DNA from 2 places in the Oryzomonas rubra genome. Region 1 is predicted to be linked to the other one. Evidence: riboswitches for the same ligand, from Rfam matches in the RefSeq annotation. Region 1 holds a riboswitch; the other holds the start of a gene.
The links. Region 1 has a riboswitch for S-adenosylmethionine ahead of ET418_RS03695 (hypothetical protein). Riboswitches for the same ligand answer to the same signal wherever they lie in the genome.

Region 1 (7,582 bases):
GTTATCAGCATTATAGGCGCCCAGATTGACCCACCTGGTATTTATAACTTAATGATTTAACTTGCGGAGGCAATAAGGGGATAGGCTGCTTATTGAACCCACTGCTACTAATTTGTTGCCTGGCCCCCCCTTTATTGGCTCTGCTTGCCGGTGTGAACCTCCATAGCTATTTTCGAAAGACGGATCAATTCTTCGTCTTCAAAGTTATCAATAAAATATTTCAGTCTGCTGACAGCATCTTCTTTCTCCTGCCCCAGCAGATAAAGCACAGAGAGTACTCGCGCAACTTCACGTGCAAACTCAATCGGTTCGGCCTTGAAATCCCGCGAAAGAAGATAGCGAATTCTCCACCTCAACATCCCCGGCCTACGATGCAGTAACCTGGATATTGCAGTGATTGCACGGATGCGGTGTTTCGGATTATCTGAATCCAGCAGAACATCGTAAACTCTTTCAAACAGCTTTTCGTTGGCTCCAATAAAATCGACCAATTCATCAATCCCGGTAAGCCCTTCCCCCTCTGTGACTTTATTACGAAAGAACTCAGGATACCTTCGGTCTAACGCCCGCCTTGCTTCACCACAGCTCCAGTACCACTTCGGATCATCTCTGGACCATGTTCGGTTACCCAGTTCCTTTCCGAACCATCCGTACAGTCCATACGCCATAGCCGCCGCCATACCGCCGCCGGACCTGTCCCAGGTTCCTATTTCCCTGATCCGGAAAGCTATTTTATGGTTAATGCTCTCACTGGTGCCGTCCAGGTACTCCAGCACTTGATGAGCACGCCCGCCGGCAGCCCAGCCCATGAATCTAAATACTTCATGAAGATATGAGCCTCGATGGGTGCAATTGATTGAATACGGATACCACTCCTGCAGGACCCGACAGAGTTCACTTCCGACAGGCAGGCGTTCACATGTCATCATTTTTTTGAGATGTTCCGGCAGGTCATGCAGACTTCTCAACTCACAAACATCACGGGAAGTCATAGTCATACCCCACTCCCTACCCCCATCCCTCGGCAAAAAGACAATCGGAATGCCGTGATCGTCGAAATAGTGCTGCACAAGCGATACTGCCAACAATCCCGGAAAAGTAATTGCCCTGACAAGGAGCCCGTCAAGATCTTTGAAACCTTCTTCTAGCGCACACACAACGTTGTTATCTGACCAGATGGATAGAGATGGCAGGTTGTTATTCAGAATCTTCTTTGCCTCCAGACAGGAAGACAATACTTCCTTTTTGTTCTCATAGTAGTCCGAGTAGAATCTTACTGGGGATTTGGAAACGTAATATTTTTCATCACTTGAATCAGATAAAACAACTGCAACACCAATATACAACCGAGTGTCTCCAGGCCGAGGCAACCTGACGCAAGGAATCTCATACTCTTGAAAATAGTTTTTCAACCTTGAATAATCTTCTTTACTTATCGAGAATATTTTTTCCATGGATATCCCCCTCGTATGCTGAATTAACCTCCGTGTCTGTTTTCAAACGGTAAAAGGAAAGCCGGGAGAAGATACAGTTCAGCATCTGCTGACGCCTATAAGGGTCCGGTTGTCATGAAAACAGTTTGTCTGGTTGTGTTAAAGGGTAAAGTGCATATGAGCCCCCTAGACTGAAAAACCCCTTCCGGATTGTCGGAAGGGGTCATAGTCCAAGAGGAGTTTGACGTGGCTTCCTTATCTTCCGGATTTCTCCGCTGGATTTAGCACCTGCCTGTAAGGGTGGTTGCTGCAACTTCAAAGGGCCAGTCCCTCAGTTGCTCGTGATAAGAAGGGGTGTTTCGATATGTTAAATAAAACATACTAAACTTTACAAATTCTGTCAAGGTGCCGAACGCGCTTGGCGTTGACCCGGGACGCAATAAGGAGACAGGCAACAAATACGTCACCGATGGGCCAATAAGTAGCCTGTCCCCTTATTGGCTCTCGCCTGCGGTGGTTCAAAATCCAATGCCGATTGACATCGGCGTATTCTGAGATAATCATTAATCAACTATTTTTCCACACCATGCCGCTTCTGTAGCACTTTTTATTGCTCTCGTACATGCAGATGAAGGGAGACGTCTTATGCCTGAAGGCCCAGAGATCGAAACTGAAAATTTGCACGAAGCAATTAAAGAAGAACTGGAACGGGAGGGGGGAACATTTCTCAGGCTCATTTCAATTACCACTGCAATTCTGGCAGTTCTCGCCGCTATTGCATCGCTTCAGGCCGGAGCTACTGTCAACATGGCCCTGGTACTGAAGACGGAAGCGACGCGACTACAATCCGAGGCATCGGACCAGTGGGCCTATTACCAAGCCAAAGGCATTAAGGCAGCGGTCCAGGAAGCGTCACGCACGGCCTGGTTGGCCATTGGCAAAGAACCTCCCGCCGCTTATGAAGAAAAAATGCACCGCTACATCGAAGAGCAGAAAGAGATCCAGGGCAAGGCACTGGAGAAGGAACGAGAACGGGACGAGCGGCTAAAGGAATCCGATCACCTTCTCCATAAACACCATGGCTTTGCAAGTGCGGTCGCCCTTTTTCAGGTCTCTATTGCCTTGGGCGCCGTGGCGGCACTTACGCGCTACAGATTGGTCTGGTTTGCTTCGCTGCTCGCCGGTGGAGTAGGCATAATACTCTTTGTCTGGCCAATGTTTCAATAAAGAGGTAAACGGCCCGGCCAATAAGGGGACAGGCAACAAATACGTCACCGAGGGGACAATAAGTAGCTGTCCCCTTATTGGCTCTGCGAAGATACCAATCCGCGCCAGGTATCGCAAGAGAGGGATGGCCGTTATGACAACGTTTAACCGCCTGATTCGTCTGACTATCCTAGCGCTCGTTCTCACGTCATGCAGCCAATTAAGGATCGATGTTCAACAGAACAGCGATCCGGCCGCCAAGGCACCGCATTCCGACTGCCTGTATTGCCACACTGTTGCCAAACCGGAAGGGGAAACGGCGCTTTTTCCTTCCTACGTCGACCCCTCACATTTTTGTCCCGACTGTCATAACTACACGACAAACCACCACCCGGTAAATTTTATCCCAACCATGCAAATCAAGCCGCAGTTTCCACTCTATCTCGGCAAAATCGAGTGCCTCACGTGCCATGAAATGCATGGCGGCCCGCAACACAAGGGGACACCGATGTTCTTACGGGGAGGCCCGTACACTGATGTGAGAACGATGTGCTTCAATTGCCACACTGCCGAACAATACGCCACGATAGATCCTCATGTCATGAGGCAGGATGATGGAAGTCAAACCGTCGTCAATGGCAAGGTGGTATGTTTATACTGCCATGAATTGGAGCCGGACCCTTCGCAGGACCGGGCGAATATGGTGTTATTCAAAGCAGATGTGTCATTTCTCTGCATGAGGTGCCACACTCTGATGCATACAGGTTATTTTGAAAAACACTTCCTGCTAACGCCACCGGGCGAAATCAAGAAAAACATCGCCAGACCGGAAATCCAGGAAAGGTTTTCGCTGCCGCTGGTCCCCCGAGGGCGCATTACGTGCACAACGTGCCATAACCCCCATCAGGAAGGTATCATTTCCTATGGGCCTTCAGCCGCGGGAGCGGATTCGGTCCACAGGCTCAGGGACGAGAACGTTTGCATAGGGTGCCATTAGTTTGCGGCGCCCCGGCCCTCCCGGGGGATCGGCATCCGGGCGGTAATTATTTCAACATTTTCTGGATCGTGGCGACATTTCTAACATATTGAAACTGCATTTGAATTCAGTACTTATATGGGGTAAAATTAATAACCATGAATTTGATGGGGCGGCAGGGGGTGATGGGGGGCAGCTCAAAAATGGTCCGTCATCGGCGGCTATCCCGATAGAAGTACTTATGGAGTAAGCGAACCCTTAGCAGGCAAAAAGTTTGCAAGTCGTGTGGGAGGGGAAAATGGCTCGATGGTACCTGACATCAAACGAGAATTCGCACCAACAAGCCGAAAACGCATGCAGGAGAGCGGGACTGAACTCCTCAGGGCATCGTTCCACCCATAATTGCCATGTTCAGGCATACCTAAAGCGTGCCGTTGGCACCAACAACCTTGTTACATGTGGAGAAGACGATTGGATCTGCTCAGCCGGCACGATCATTTACCGGTCCAGGCTTGGCCCTTCGGCGCTTCGGGACTTCTATTCCGATTTCGTCAACAGTGGCATTGAAGCTGTACGCTCAAGGGCAATCGGCCACTACGCCGTCGCGATCAGGCATAACAATAAAATAACCGTCTTCACCGATCCTCAGGGTGCGATTTCTCTGTATTACTCAAACATGGATTCGTGCTGGAATATTTCGAATTCGCTTGATATCTGTGCGCAGATGTTGCCAGAGCGGAGAATAAATCCAATAAAACTGGTCATGACCGCATTTGAGAGCTGCACCCTGGGAGAAGAGACTTTTTACAGGGGAGTGAGGCGGCTTTTCGGCACCCAGGCGATAACTGTCGACCTCAACGATGGAGTATTCAAAGTAAATAACCTGCCTGATACCCATACTGCCAGGCAAAAATATTCATCGATTTCCGATGCGGTTGACGGTTATAAATCTGAGGTTCAGGCGGTGTTCCGCGAGATAACGGCGGTCGGATCTGTTGGGCTTTTCGGAACGGGTGGACGTGATTCAAGAACCATCCTGGCGGCATTATTGGATCAGGGGGCGGCTCCTAAAATCATGTATGGAGTCGGAAACAGCGACCTGACTGACGACCGCCCAATTGATCTTGAGATTGCAACAAAAATCGCCGAAACATTCAACCTGCCTTTCCAGCTACTGGACTGGTCCGGGGAACAGCCATACAATCAAAACATTTTACAAGAGTTATTCCAGACTTACGGCTTCCAGTATGAGGTTTATGGCGCTTCCCGGTCGTTGTTAGAGGAATTAAGCGGCGGCATTTCACCTTATCCCGATCTCCTGCTCGGTGGGCGTGGCGTTATTACGGCATGTAGGAGACCATGGGCGCAAGAGCATAGAAACTATACGATCAACGACCTCATTGAATTCAATATGTCTTCCGAAGGCAAGAGCCCAGATCTTCCTTGCCGGGAGCTATATAGATCCGAATTCATCCAGGATCTGAGAGAGGGGTTGCGCCATGGCGGGATAGAATTTCCTGATGATGAAGCACCATTAGAAACGTTCGTAAAAGCCGCCCTTTTCCTTTACATCCGTACCGATGCAAGGTTTCTTAACTTTGCCAATGAGTTTTGCCACTATATTGACCCACTAGCGTTGAAGTGTCTGCACGATTCACTGTTAGAGATGCCATTCGAGTATCGATCGAACGATGCATTCCAGATACGGCTCATTCATACCCTGATGCCAGAGCTCTTAGAGCTGCCCGTATGCACTACGCATAGGCCGGCAAAAATTAATCTCAAGACTTTCGAGTTGGAATTCCTGGATGTTTATAAGCAAGCGTTTCTGTCTCGCCTTGCACATGCGGTTTTACCTTCCGCCTGTATTGAACCGGCAAAAAAGTTGTACCACTTTGCAAAAGGTGGCAAAAAACGCGAGAGTGCGATATTGCCAGATGACAGGAAGCTCAAGAGCAATCAGATTATGGAGACGTATGGTAGACAGGTGCTGAGCGACCCGTTGTCCACGCATTATTTGACGACCACAACTTTCCTGAAAATAAAAGCAGCTGAGAGATTTGCGCACTATCTGGCCGGGGTGAATGCTCTGGGGTATCTGGAATAGCCTTTCAGGTTTGTCCCGTTACGCCCGCGGATACACGGCATATTCAACGCCGTTTTTCCCGGCATGCTTCACGTCATACATGAGCTTGTCCGCTGTCGATATGAGGTCATCGAGTTCGCATGCCCCGTCCGAACAGGTTACGACCCCCATGCTGATGGTGGTGGGCCACTTGTTGAGTTTCGCCAGCCGGTCCAGTGCCTTCACCAGATCCAGCGTTACCGTCTTCACCGCCTCATGGTCCGTCGAGGGGAAAAAGATGGTGAATTCGTCCCCGCCCAGCCTGGCGATAATATCCGTCCTCCGTATCTTTTCCCGCAGGCAGCTTACCACCGACTTGAGCAGTTCATCACCCTTGCGGTGCCCGTACCTGTCATTCACCTTTTTAAAGTTGTCGATATCGAAATAGGCAATGGAAAAAGGCCTATAGTCGCGCCGCAAGCGCAATATTTCATACTCCACAAGCTCGGTGAAGGCTCGAAGGTTCATTGCCCCGGTCAGCGCATCGGTGCGGGACAAAATCCGTTCGTTGTCCAGAAGCTGGTGGATTTTACCTACCATGACGGCGACGACGCAGAAGATGCCGAGCGTCGACAGGTTGTTCCATACGGCGGCGAGCATGTTCGCCTGAAAGCTGTACCGCGCCAGAATGGCGGTGCACGTTATGGAAGCCAGCAGACCCGCGCGTTTGCCGGCAAACCAGGTGGTAAAGGAGATGGGAAAGAGATAGAGAAAGGAAAACATGTATTCCGGCGGCGTCAGAACGTCCAAAGCCCCGAGGAGCACGCAGCATAGCAGCCCGATGGCGGCATTGACGGTGCTCCCCAGCCGGTAGAGGTAGTCGAAATAGCGGGACGAGACGGTTTCCTGTTTATGCACCATGTTCACCCGGAGAGGTTATTTGGATAGATCATGCCATGTTTTCACCCTATTTCAATACCTTAGTCCTATTTTTTACGGGATGATCGAAAATATTTATGGCGCCTCCGCAAATCTTGCCGCTCTTCCCCTTGCTCCCCTATCCGCCCCCCCAAGAAAGGAAAAAACAGACAGCATGGCCCCTATTCCGGTTTCGCCGGGTTGACCCGGACGTTGTCGAAACAGGTGACGGAATCCGCCTTGGTCCATAATCCTACCTTCCCGGCCTTGAAGGTATCATCGATCGCCTCCACGACCTGTTTGTTGTTCAGGAAACCACGAATGCGGTTTCCCTGTACCTCCACCCGCAACTCCTGCCATGTGCCGGAGGGCACCTTGGCCGAACCTTCACGGATGGATCTGCGCCTGCCACCCGCATACGTGTAGATGTTGATGTTGTCTTCCAGGGCGTTGGCCCTCAGAATGTAGTAGTTATCCTTATCCCTGATACGAAAAATAATTCCTGCGGCCCGGTCGCTGCTGCCCGAGATCGCCTTGAACTGCGTTGCGATCGTCACGTCGCCATAGACCTTGTCCCCCAGGGAGAGCGCGGGATAGTCGGAGTAGCCGGTCTGGCAGAGGGCATTCGGCGCACTCGGCGCGCCGGGCACCCCTTGAACGGCCCATTTCCCGGCAAAGACCGTCGCCCCGGCCGGAAGCTTCCCCGCCTGCTCCTTGTCAAAGGTCCATTGGCTTGCCTTGGTGGCCTCCGCGGCCCAACACGTGCTACCGCCCGCCGTCAGCGCAACCATTATGCAGATGCTCCCACAGACTGCTCTCCTTCTCATGGATCCTCCTCAGGGGCCAATCGGCCTTTTTTTTCGGTTTCAGCCCTTAAACAGCAAAAATCCCACAACAGCGCCCCCAAGTATGAGCACCGGTTCCGGCAGCCTCCAGCGCCAGATTAGCAGGAGGCTGACAATGCCGATGGCCGCCGTGGGGACG
Region 2 (7,582 bases), on a different contig from region 1:
CGAGGCGGGACACCCCAACAGTTGCAGCCGGTGCCATGGCGGTACGCCGAGCGGTACGCCGGGCAGCGCGAATCACGTCAGCAGGAACCCGGATACCGACGGCAAGTGCGACAAGTGCCATGCCAAGTCAAATGGGATATTTAACATAACTACCTATGACGGGATAACCGTTGATACACAATTCAGCCATTTCAGTACCAGTGCTAGCACTAAAGTGCAGCGCCCCGTCTACGTCGCCGCCAATTACAAGCACTACTGTCGTAAGTGTCACAATCCCCACGATACCACCACAGCCAAGACAATGCTTCAGCAGTGGTCCCGTTCCGCCATGGGGGGCCCCACCCTTCCCAGCACCATTGACTTCAAAACCCGTGGCAGTGCGCTGGCGGCGAGTGCCAATTACGGCGGTTTCTGCGTACGTTGCCACACCTCCACCGGTTTTATCAACTTCGTAACATCCAATTTCACCAATGTAAATGCACTACCAAGCGACTCAACCCGCGAGCCAACCGCGGCCTGCGACACCTGCCACAGCGACGGCAGGTCCAACGATGGGAGTGCCTACAGCGGCAAACTGCGCAGTGTACCGGCAGCTTCGATCTGGTACATGTACTCATCCCACCCCGCAGGCGTCTCCCTAATCCGGGCCTCGTTGAATATTCAGTACGACTCACTTGGCAATTCAAACGTATGCATGCCGTGTCACGCAGGGCGCGAAGTCGGGGAAATGATCAAAACCGCCGACAAACTCGGCTTGTTTGACTATAACGGCTTGAACCCTAACGCCATCTCGCCGCACGATTTTGCCTCTGGGGCCAACCTTCAGGGAAGGAGCGGCTTCCAGTTTTTCGCCGACTCCATGTACGCGGTCAACCCAACACACAAAAATGTCGGTGCCGCTCTGAACATGGCGTCAAAAGGCGCCTGCATCGTCTGCCACATGACCAATGACCGTCCCCACTACGTCTTGGCGGCAAGTTGGGGGAATACCAGTACCGTCAGCAATTCCATCAAAAACATGCTGAGTGAGCAACCAGTATGCAGTAAATGCCATTATTCAGGCTCCACGGTAGCGGACCCGAGACCGCGCACGGCAGCATTCATGAACGCCGAACGTGACAGCTACCGTGCAGCAGTGCTGGTGCTCAACGCCCTGTTGAGAAGCCGCGGTGTTTACGGTTCTACTCCCAATCTAAGTCCCAACAACAACTGGAAGAAATTCGGCAATTACACCGTGGCGGCCTCCGGTACCAGCAAAATCCGCGCCGGAGCCTACACCATGGGTGCCTACTTCAACTACAGCCTCTTCTTCAACGATCCGGCCGGATACACCCACAATCCGATCTATTCCAAACAGCTCATCTATGACTCGATCGACTGGCTGGTGAATAACAATCAGAATTTTACCGCCGGCGCAAACCCCGGCACTGTCTATACGGCCATCCATACGGCCACCATGCCGACATTGCCGCTTACCGGCAGCGGATTAACCTACTCGGGCCCCTACAATACCGAGCAGGCCTTGAACTTCATCTGCAAAAACTACGACAGTAGTTCAGGGATGTGCTACCGCTGGTAACGATTTTAATTTAATCAAATTACAGGAGGAAGACACCACCATGACAAGAAAACCGGCTTTGATTCTGTGCCTTATAGGATCTTGTCTTGTCCAACTGATTGTGGTTGCCTCATCCCACGCCATCCCTGCATTCAGCCGCGCCTACAAGGTCGAATGCAGCACCTGCCATACCATCTACCCCGAATTGAACGAGTACGGCGAGGCGTTCCTTAAAAACTCATACGTCTACTTCGGCAAGGGACAGAAGGCGGCCAAGGCCAAGGAAGCCCCCCCCGCCCCCAAGGCGACAGCCAAGCCGGCTGGCGGGGCCATAGAGGTGAAGGGTGAAGGTGACGCCGACAAGTTGAGCAAATTGAAGGGCAGGGCACTGGGGGCCGCAGAGGCGTCCGCACCCGAGCCGGCCCAGGAAGCGGCTGCGCCTGACGCCGCTCCCGGGGGCGAGGCCAAGCCCGAAGGGCTTCTCCTGGCGGCCATCCCCGAACTTCTGCCCATATCCTTCACCGCCTCGATACATGCGACCTACGACCACAGCGCCGCCAACGAGCTCGACCTCTCGACACGTGCCCTCAAACTGAACGCCGGCGGCAATTTCCGGGAAAAGGTCGCCTTTTTCGCCACCTATGTGGCCTACAGCGAGAATACCGACAACATCCTGAATACGAATACGACGAGCACCACCCCGGCCAACAACAGCACCAATATCAATGAACTATTCGTCATCTGGCGCCACGCCTTCGACACCCCCATCAACTTCAAAGTGGGGCGCATGCAGCCGAAACTCGGGCTCTGGAAGTCCAACAACAAACTCTCCACGACCAACTCCTTTGCCCCCTACGCCTACACGGTCGGCACTTCCGAATTCAAGCTCGAACAGCCCCAAGACGCACTGGAGGCCAACGCCGTCCTTGCTAACCGCTTCTTCGTCGCCGCCGGGGTGGTGAACCGCAAGTATCAAAACACCAAGGAAGGTTATGGCCACATCTCCTACAAGTTCGGCGGGGCGGATTACCTGGCAAACGAACCGGAGGTGGATCTGGCCAAGGAGGAGAGCATCTTCGACTTCCTGACGGTCACCGTTGGGGCCTACGGCTACTATGGCAAGAATGGTACCCCAAACACCACGGAAGGCGGCCTCATCCAGAACAGCTACTATCGCAGCGGCCTGGACCTGGACATCCTCTACAAGCTCTTCAGGCTCAGGGTGGCCGGGGTGCTGGGCAAGGACGACAACCCCTACCTGACCACGACCCCGACCGAGGTAAAGTCCTATGTTGCCGCCGTTGAAGGCGAGTATACCTTTCTCCAGAACCTCATCGGTGCCATGCGGTTCGAATATCAGGATGACGGACGCGGCCTGGTGCGTCGTTTTATCCCGACCCTCGCCTACGCACCCCTTCAAAACGTAAAGGTGGCCCTGGAGTACAAACATGAGATCGCCTCTGCGTACAAATCGACCGTGAGCTCGAGCGCCCAGGATTTCACCAACAAGATCGGGACCCTCGGGGTGACGTTCAGCTTCTGATGTTTACGTCATGACCACCCCCAGGGTTCTTTGCTATACTAGCCGCCATAATCTCGTCTGAAGGAGTCTCACATGCGGAAGCTCATCATACTGGTCACGCTCTTCACGCTTGTTATTGCCTCGGTTGCCGATGCACGCATCAGGGTAAAGGGACGCGGGGACAGAATGAATTTCGATCCCGACAGCATCCCGGCCAACTACAGGGCATCGTTCGATCTCATGTCGCGGAAATGCGTCAAGTGCCACACCATGGAACGGACCGTCATTGCCGTGCAGACCGGGAGGGCTCCCATCACCGGCCAGCCCTTTGACCGGCAGGCGGTAAAGGCCTATGGCATCAAAATGCTGCGGAAACCCAATTCCAATATGAACAAACAAGAGATCAGGGAAGTTGTCATACTGTTGAATTACCTGCTTGACGAGAACGCACGGTAGGGGCATCGGCAACACTGGCGTTTGGCCCCCTGTTATCTGCCTGTTCCACACAGCCTCGCCCCTCCCGGTGCGAGGCTGTTTTTATATTATAATCGTCTTATTTTATCTTGAAATTTCCATCCCAATTATGCAGAGTAGGGCTTTATACCGATAGCATCGGAACCAATCGCACGTGTGGGCATATTGGTCGTTTGACGGAAGGGGGGAAGCGGTGCGCCTTTCGTCATGCGTGATCGGCCCCGCGGACAAAGGGGCGTGCCATGCCGCTGAAAAATGACCTCCTGGACGCTCTTCACACGAGCGAAGACGAACTGCTCAAACACCTTATCCGTGATGTGGAAGAGGTGTTCTGCACCATGGTAGGCATGGAAAACCTGCTGCACCTCCCGCTCCAGGTGGCACCGGAGACACATTTCAAGGACTGCATTACGGCAATGGTCGGGTTTGCCGGTGTGTATAACGGCCTGGTGAGCCTGCATGCCCCCCAGAAGCTGGCGCTCGCCTTTACATCAAGCATGCTCGGCATGGAAGTCACCGAGTTGAACGACGATGTTCGCGATGCCCTGGGCGAGATCTCCAACATGATTGCCGGTTCCTTCAAGCAGCATATCTCACCGGGCGGCGCCGATATCAAGCTGTCAACTCCTTCGCTGGTCAGTGGCGACGATTACTATGTCAATGCCGGCAACAATCTCGACACGCTCACCCTCCGGTTCGCAACCGATGAGGATTGGTTCATGGTGGCGATAGTGCTCGAAAAAGAATGAGCAAGGGAGGGCCGCCGGACCGGCAATGATAACCACCCGTCCCACTGCGTTCCGAGCCTCTCCCGCTAAAATATTATTGACAAGATTGGTGGCATATCGTAGGCTCAACCCACAATAATTCACACAAAAAATACATAAAATTTCTTATCGAGAGCGACCGAGGGACTGGCCCAACGACGTCGCGGCAACCAACCTGCAAGGGTAAGGTGCCAATTCCAGCGAAACCGCACGGTTTCGGGAGATAAGGAAGAGATGCCCTAGAGGAATCCTCTTCCACACCCCGGAAGGGGATTTTTATTTTGGGAGGTAGAAGATGAATATCAGTACGCAGGCGGTTCAGATCGGTCTGGAATGGGATACCCGGACCGGCGCGGTTTCGGTGCCCATTTATCAGACCGCCACGTTCAGGCATCCGGGGCTCGGCCAGAGCACCGGCTATGATTACAGCCGCTCGGGCAACCCAACCCGTCAGTCCCTGGAAGACGGCATGGCCCGCCTTGATAACGGGGCACGCGCCTTTGCCTATTCCTCCGGCATGGCCGCCATCGCCAACCTGCTGTTGCTGTTTCGTTCGGGGGACCACCTGGTCGTTACCGAGGACCTGTACGGCGGTACCTGCCGCCTGTTCGACAAGGTGTTCAACCAGTTCGGGCTGACCTTCAGCTATGTCGACACGAGCGACGTGGAGGCGGTGCGGGCAGCGCTCACGCCCCGGACCAGGGCGGTATTCGCCGAATCGCTCACCAACCCCCTGCTGAAGTTCGCCGACATCCCTGCCCTGTCCACCCTCTGCCGTGACCGCGACCTGCTCCTCATCGTGGACAACACCTTTCTCACCCCGTACCTCCTGCGCCCCCTGGACCTGGGAGCCGACATCGCCGTCTACAGCGCGTCCAAATACCTGGCCGGCCACAACGACACCATCGCGGGGCTGGTGGTGGTCAAGGACGCCGAACTGGCCGAGCGGGTCTACTACCACCAGAACGCCGCCGGTACGGTGCTGGGGCCCCAGGACTCCTGGCTGGTGATGCGCGGCATAAAGACCCTGGGGGTTCGCCTGGACCGGCAACAGGAAAATGCCGCAAAAATCGCCGGCTGGCTGAAAAACCACCCGGCCATCGCCAAGGTCTATTACCCGGGTCTCGAAGACCACCCCGGTCATGCCCTGGTAAAGCGCGATTCCCGCGGCTTCGGCGCCATGATCGCCTTTGAGGTCGCGACCCACGCCCTGGTGGAACAGGTGCTCCTGAAAACGCGCCTGATCTCCTTTGCGGAGAGCCTGGGCGGGGTGGAAAGCCTGATCACCTTTCCCGAGGTACAGACCCACGCCGATATACCGCTTGAACTCCGGGCGCGACTCGGCATCAACAACACCCTGCTGCGCCTGTCGGTCGGCATCGAGGACGGCAGCGACCTGATCGAAGATTTGAACCAAGCCCTGGAAGCGTAAGGAGACGACCATGAAATTTGCAACCCAACTCATTCACGGCGGCCAGACCGCCGATCCCTTGACCGGCGCGCTGGGCGTGCCCATCTACCAGACCTCCACCTATCGTCAACAATCGGTGGACCACTTCGGGAAATACGACTACGCCCGTTCCGACAACCCCACCCGCGAGGCGTTGGAGGTGGCCATCGCCGGGCTGGAAAAGGGGAGCCGGGCCTTTGCCTTTGCCTCCGGCATGGCGGCCATTTCCTCCACCCTGTTGATCTTCTCTCCCGGCGATCATCTGGTGGTGTGCGAAGATGTCTACGGCGGCGCCTACCGGGTGCTGACCAGTATCTTCCAGCGCCTCGGCATCAGTTCCACCTTCGTTGACGCCACCAGCCTTGATGCCATCGAGGCCGCCATCAGGCCGGAAACCAAGGGCATCTACCTGGAAAGCCCCTCCAACCCGCTGCTCAAGGTCACCGACCTGCGCGGGGTCGTGGCCTTGGCCCGGCCACGGGGTATCATCACCCTGGTTGACAATACCTTCATGACCCCTTACCTGCAACGCCCCCTGGAACTCGGTTGCGATATCGTTCTGCACAGCGGCACCAAGTTCCTGAACGGCCACAGCGACGTCATCTGCGGTTTCGCCGTTGTCAGCGACCCGGAACTGGGCAATCGTATCCGCTTCATCCAGAATGCCTTCGGCGCCATCCTGGGCCCCCAGGATTCTTTTTTGACCCTGCGGGGGCTCAAGACGCTCAAAGTCAGGATGGACCAGAGCCAACGGAGCGCGGAAAAGATCGCGGCCTGGCTCCAAACCAAAAAGTCAGTCCTCAAGGTGCATTACCCCGGACTCGCCGACCATCCCGGCCATGCCGTCAATGCCGCCCAGGCCGACGGCCCCGGCGCCGTTCTCTCCTTCGAGCTCGAATCCTACGCGTTAACCAAGGAACTATTGGAGAAAGCGCAGCTTTCCGCCTTTGCCGTCAGCCTGGGGGGGGTGGAAAGCATCATCTCCTACCCGGCAAAGATGTCCCACGCGGCAGTTCCCAAAGCAGAACGGGAAAAGAAGGGGATCAAGGACACCCTGGTGCGTTTCTCGGTCGGGCTGGAGGATGTTGACGACCTGATTGCCGACCTCCAGCAGGTCATTGGCCGTTAGATAATAGTCTTGTCTTTCCGAAAGTTTGAGATTAAACATCCGACAGTGCCGGAATGCCCCGGCGATACTTTACAGACGAAAAGCAGTTTGCCCATGCGCATACGGATAAACGAGATAGCAACGGAAATCGACCCGGGGGCAACCCTGGCGTCACTGGCTGCGCAATGGAAACCGGGCGCAGACGTGCTGATCCACAACGGGTTTCCGGCTCCGGCCGAAACTGCGCTCCGGGATGGCGACGAGGTCTACCTTATCAAACGAGGGGAGCGGCCGTCGGAAGATGAGTTGCAACGGCTGATGGCTGCCCGCCACACCCCGGGCGTGCATGCCCGATTGCAGGCGGCCACGGTCGGCATCGCCGGTGTCGGCGGGCTCGGTTCGGCGGTAGCCGTGGCCCTGGCACGGACAGGCGTCGGCAGGATCGTGATCGCGGATTTCGACGTGGTGGAACCGTCCAACCTCAACCGGCAGCAGTATTTCGTCGACCAACTGGGCCACCCCAAGGTGGCTGCCCTGGCCGACAACCTGGCCCGCATCAACCCCTATATCACGGTGGAACCGCACCACGTCATGCTGAGCCCCGCAAACATCCCTACGGTCTTCGCCTTATGCACCGTTGTGGTCGAGGCCTTTGACCGGGCCGATATGAAGGCCATGCTGGTGGAGACGCTCCTCGCCCTGA

Region 2: another riboswitch for S-adenosylmethionine. It lies ahead of ET418_RS05680 (trans-sulfuration enzyme family protein); the one in region 1 lies ahead of ET418_RS03695 (hypothetical protein).

The regions. Positions count from the first base shown of each region.
Region 1 is NZ_SRSD01000002.1:170,750-178,331, forward strand. It holds gene ET418_RS03695 (hypothetical protein) at 132-1,454, opposite strand; SAM riboswitch class I at 1,686-1,784, opposite strand; gene ET418_RS03700 (DUF4337 domain-containing protein) at 2,079-2,660, shown strand; gene ET418_RS03705 (cytochrome c3 family protein) at 2,794-3,636, shown strand; gene ET418_RS03710 (asparagine synthetase B family protein) at 3,914-5,722, shown strand; gene ET418_RS03715 (diguanylate cyclase) at 5,741-6,601, opposite strand; gene ET418_RS03720 (3-keto-alpha-glucoside-1,2-lyase-like domain-containing protein) at 6,781-7,425, opposite strand; gene chrA (chromate efflux transporter) at 7,465-7,582, opposite strand, start outside.
Region 2 is NZ_SRSD01000003.1:128,533-136,114, forward strand. It holds gene ET418_RS05660 (hypothetical protein) at 1-1,579, shown strand, start outside; gene ET418_RS05665 (hypothetical protein) at 1,620-3,101, shown strand; gene ET418_RS05670 (cytochrome C) at 3,174-3,536, shown strand; gene ET418_RS05675 (chemotaxis protein CheX) at 3,797-4,303, shown strand; SAM riboswitch class I at 4,445-4,551, shown strand; gene ET418_RS05680 (trans-sulfuration enzyme family protein) at 4,617-5,753, shown strand; gene ET418_RS05685 (trans-sulfuration enzyme family protein) at 5,764-6,900, shown strand; gene thiF (sulfur carrier protein ThiS adenylyltransferase ThiF) at 6,994-7,582, shown strand, end outside.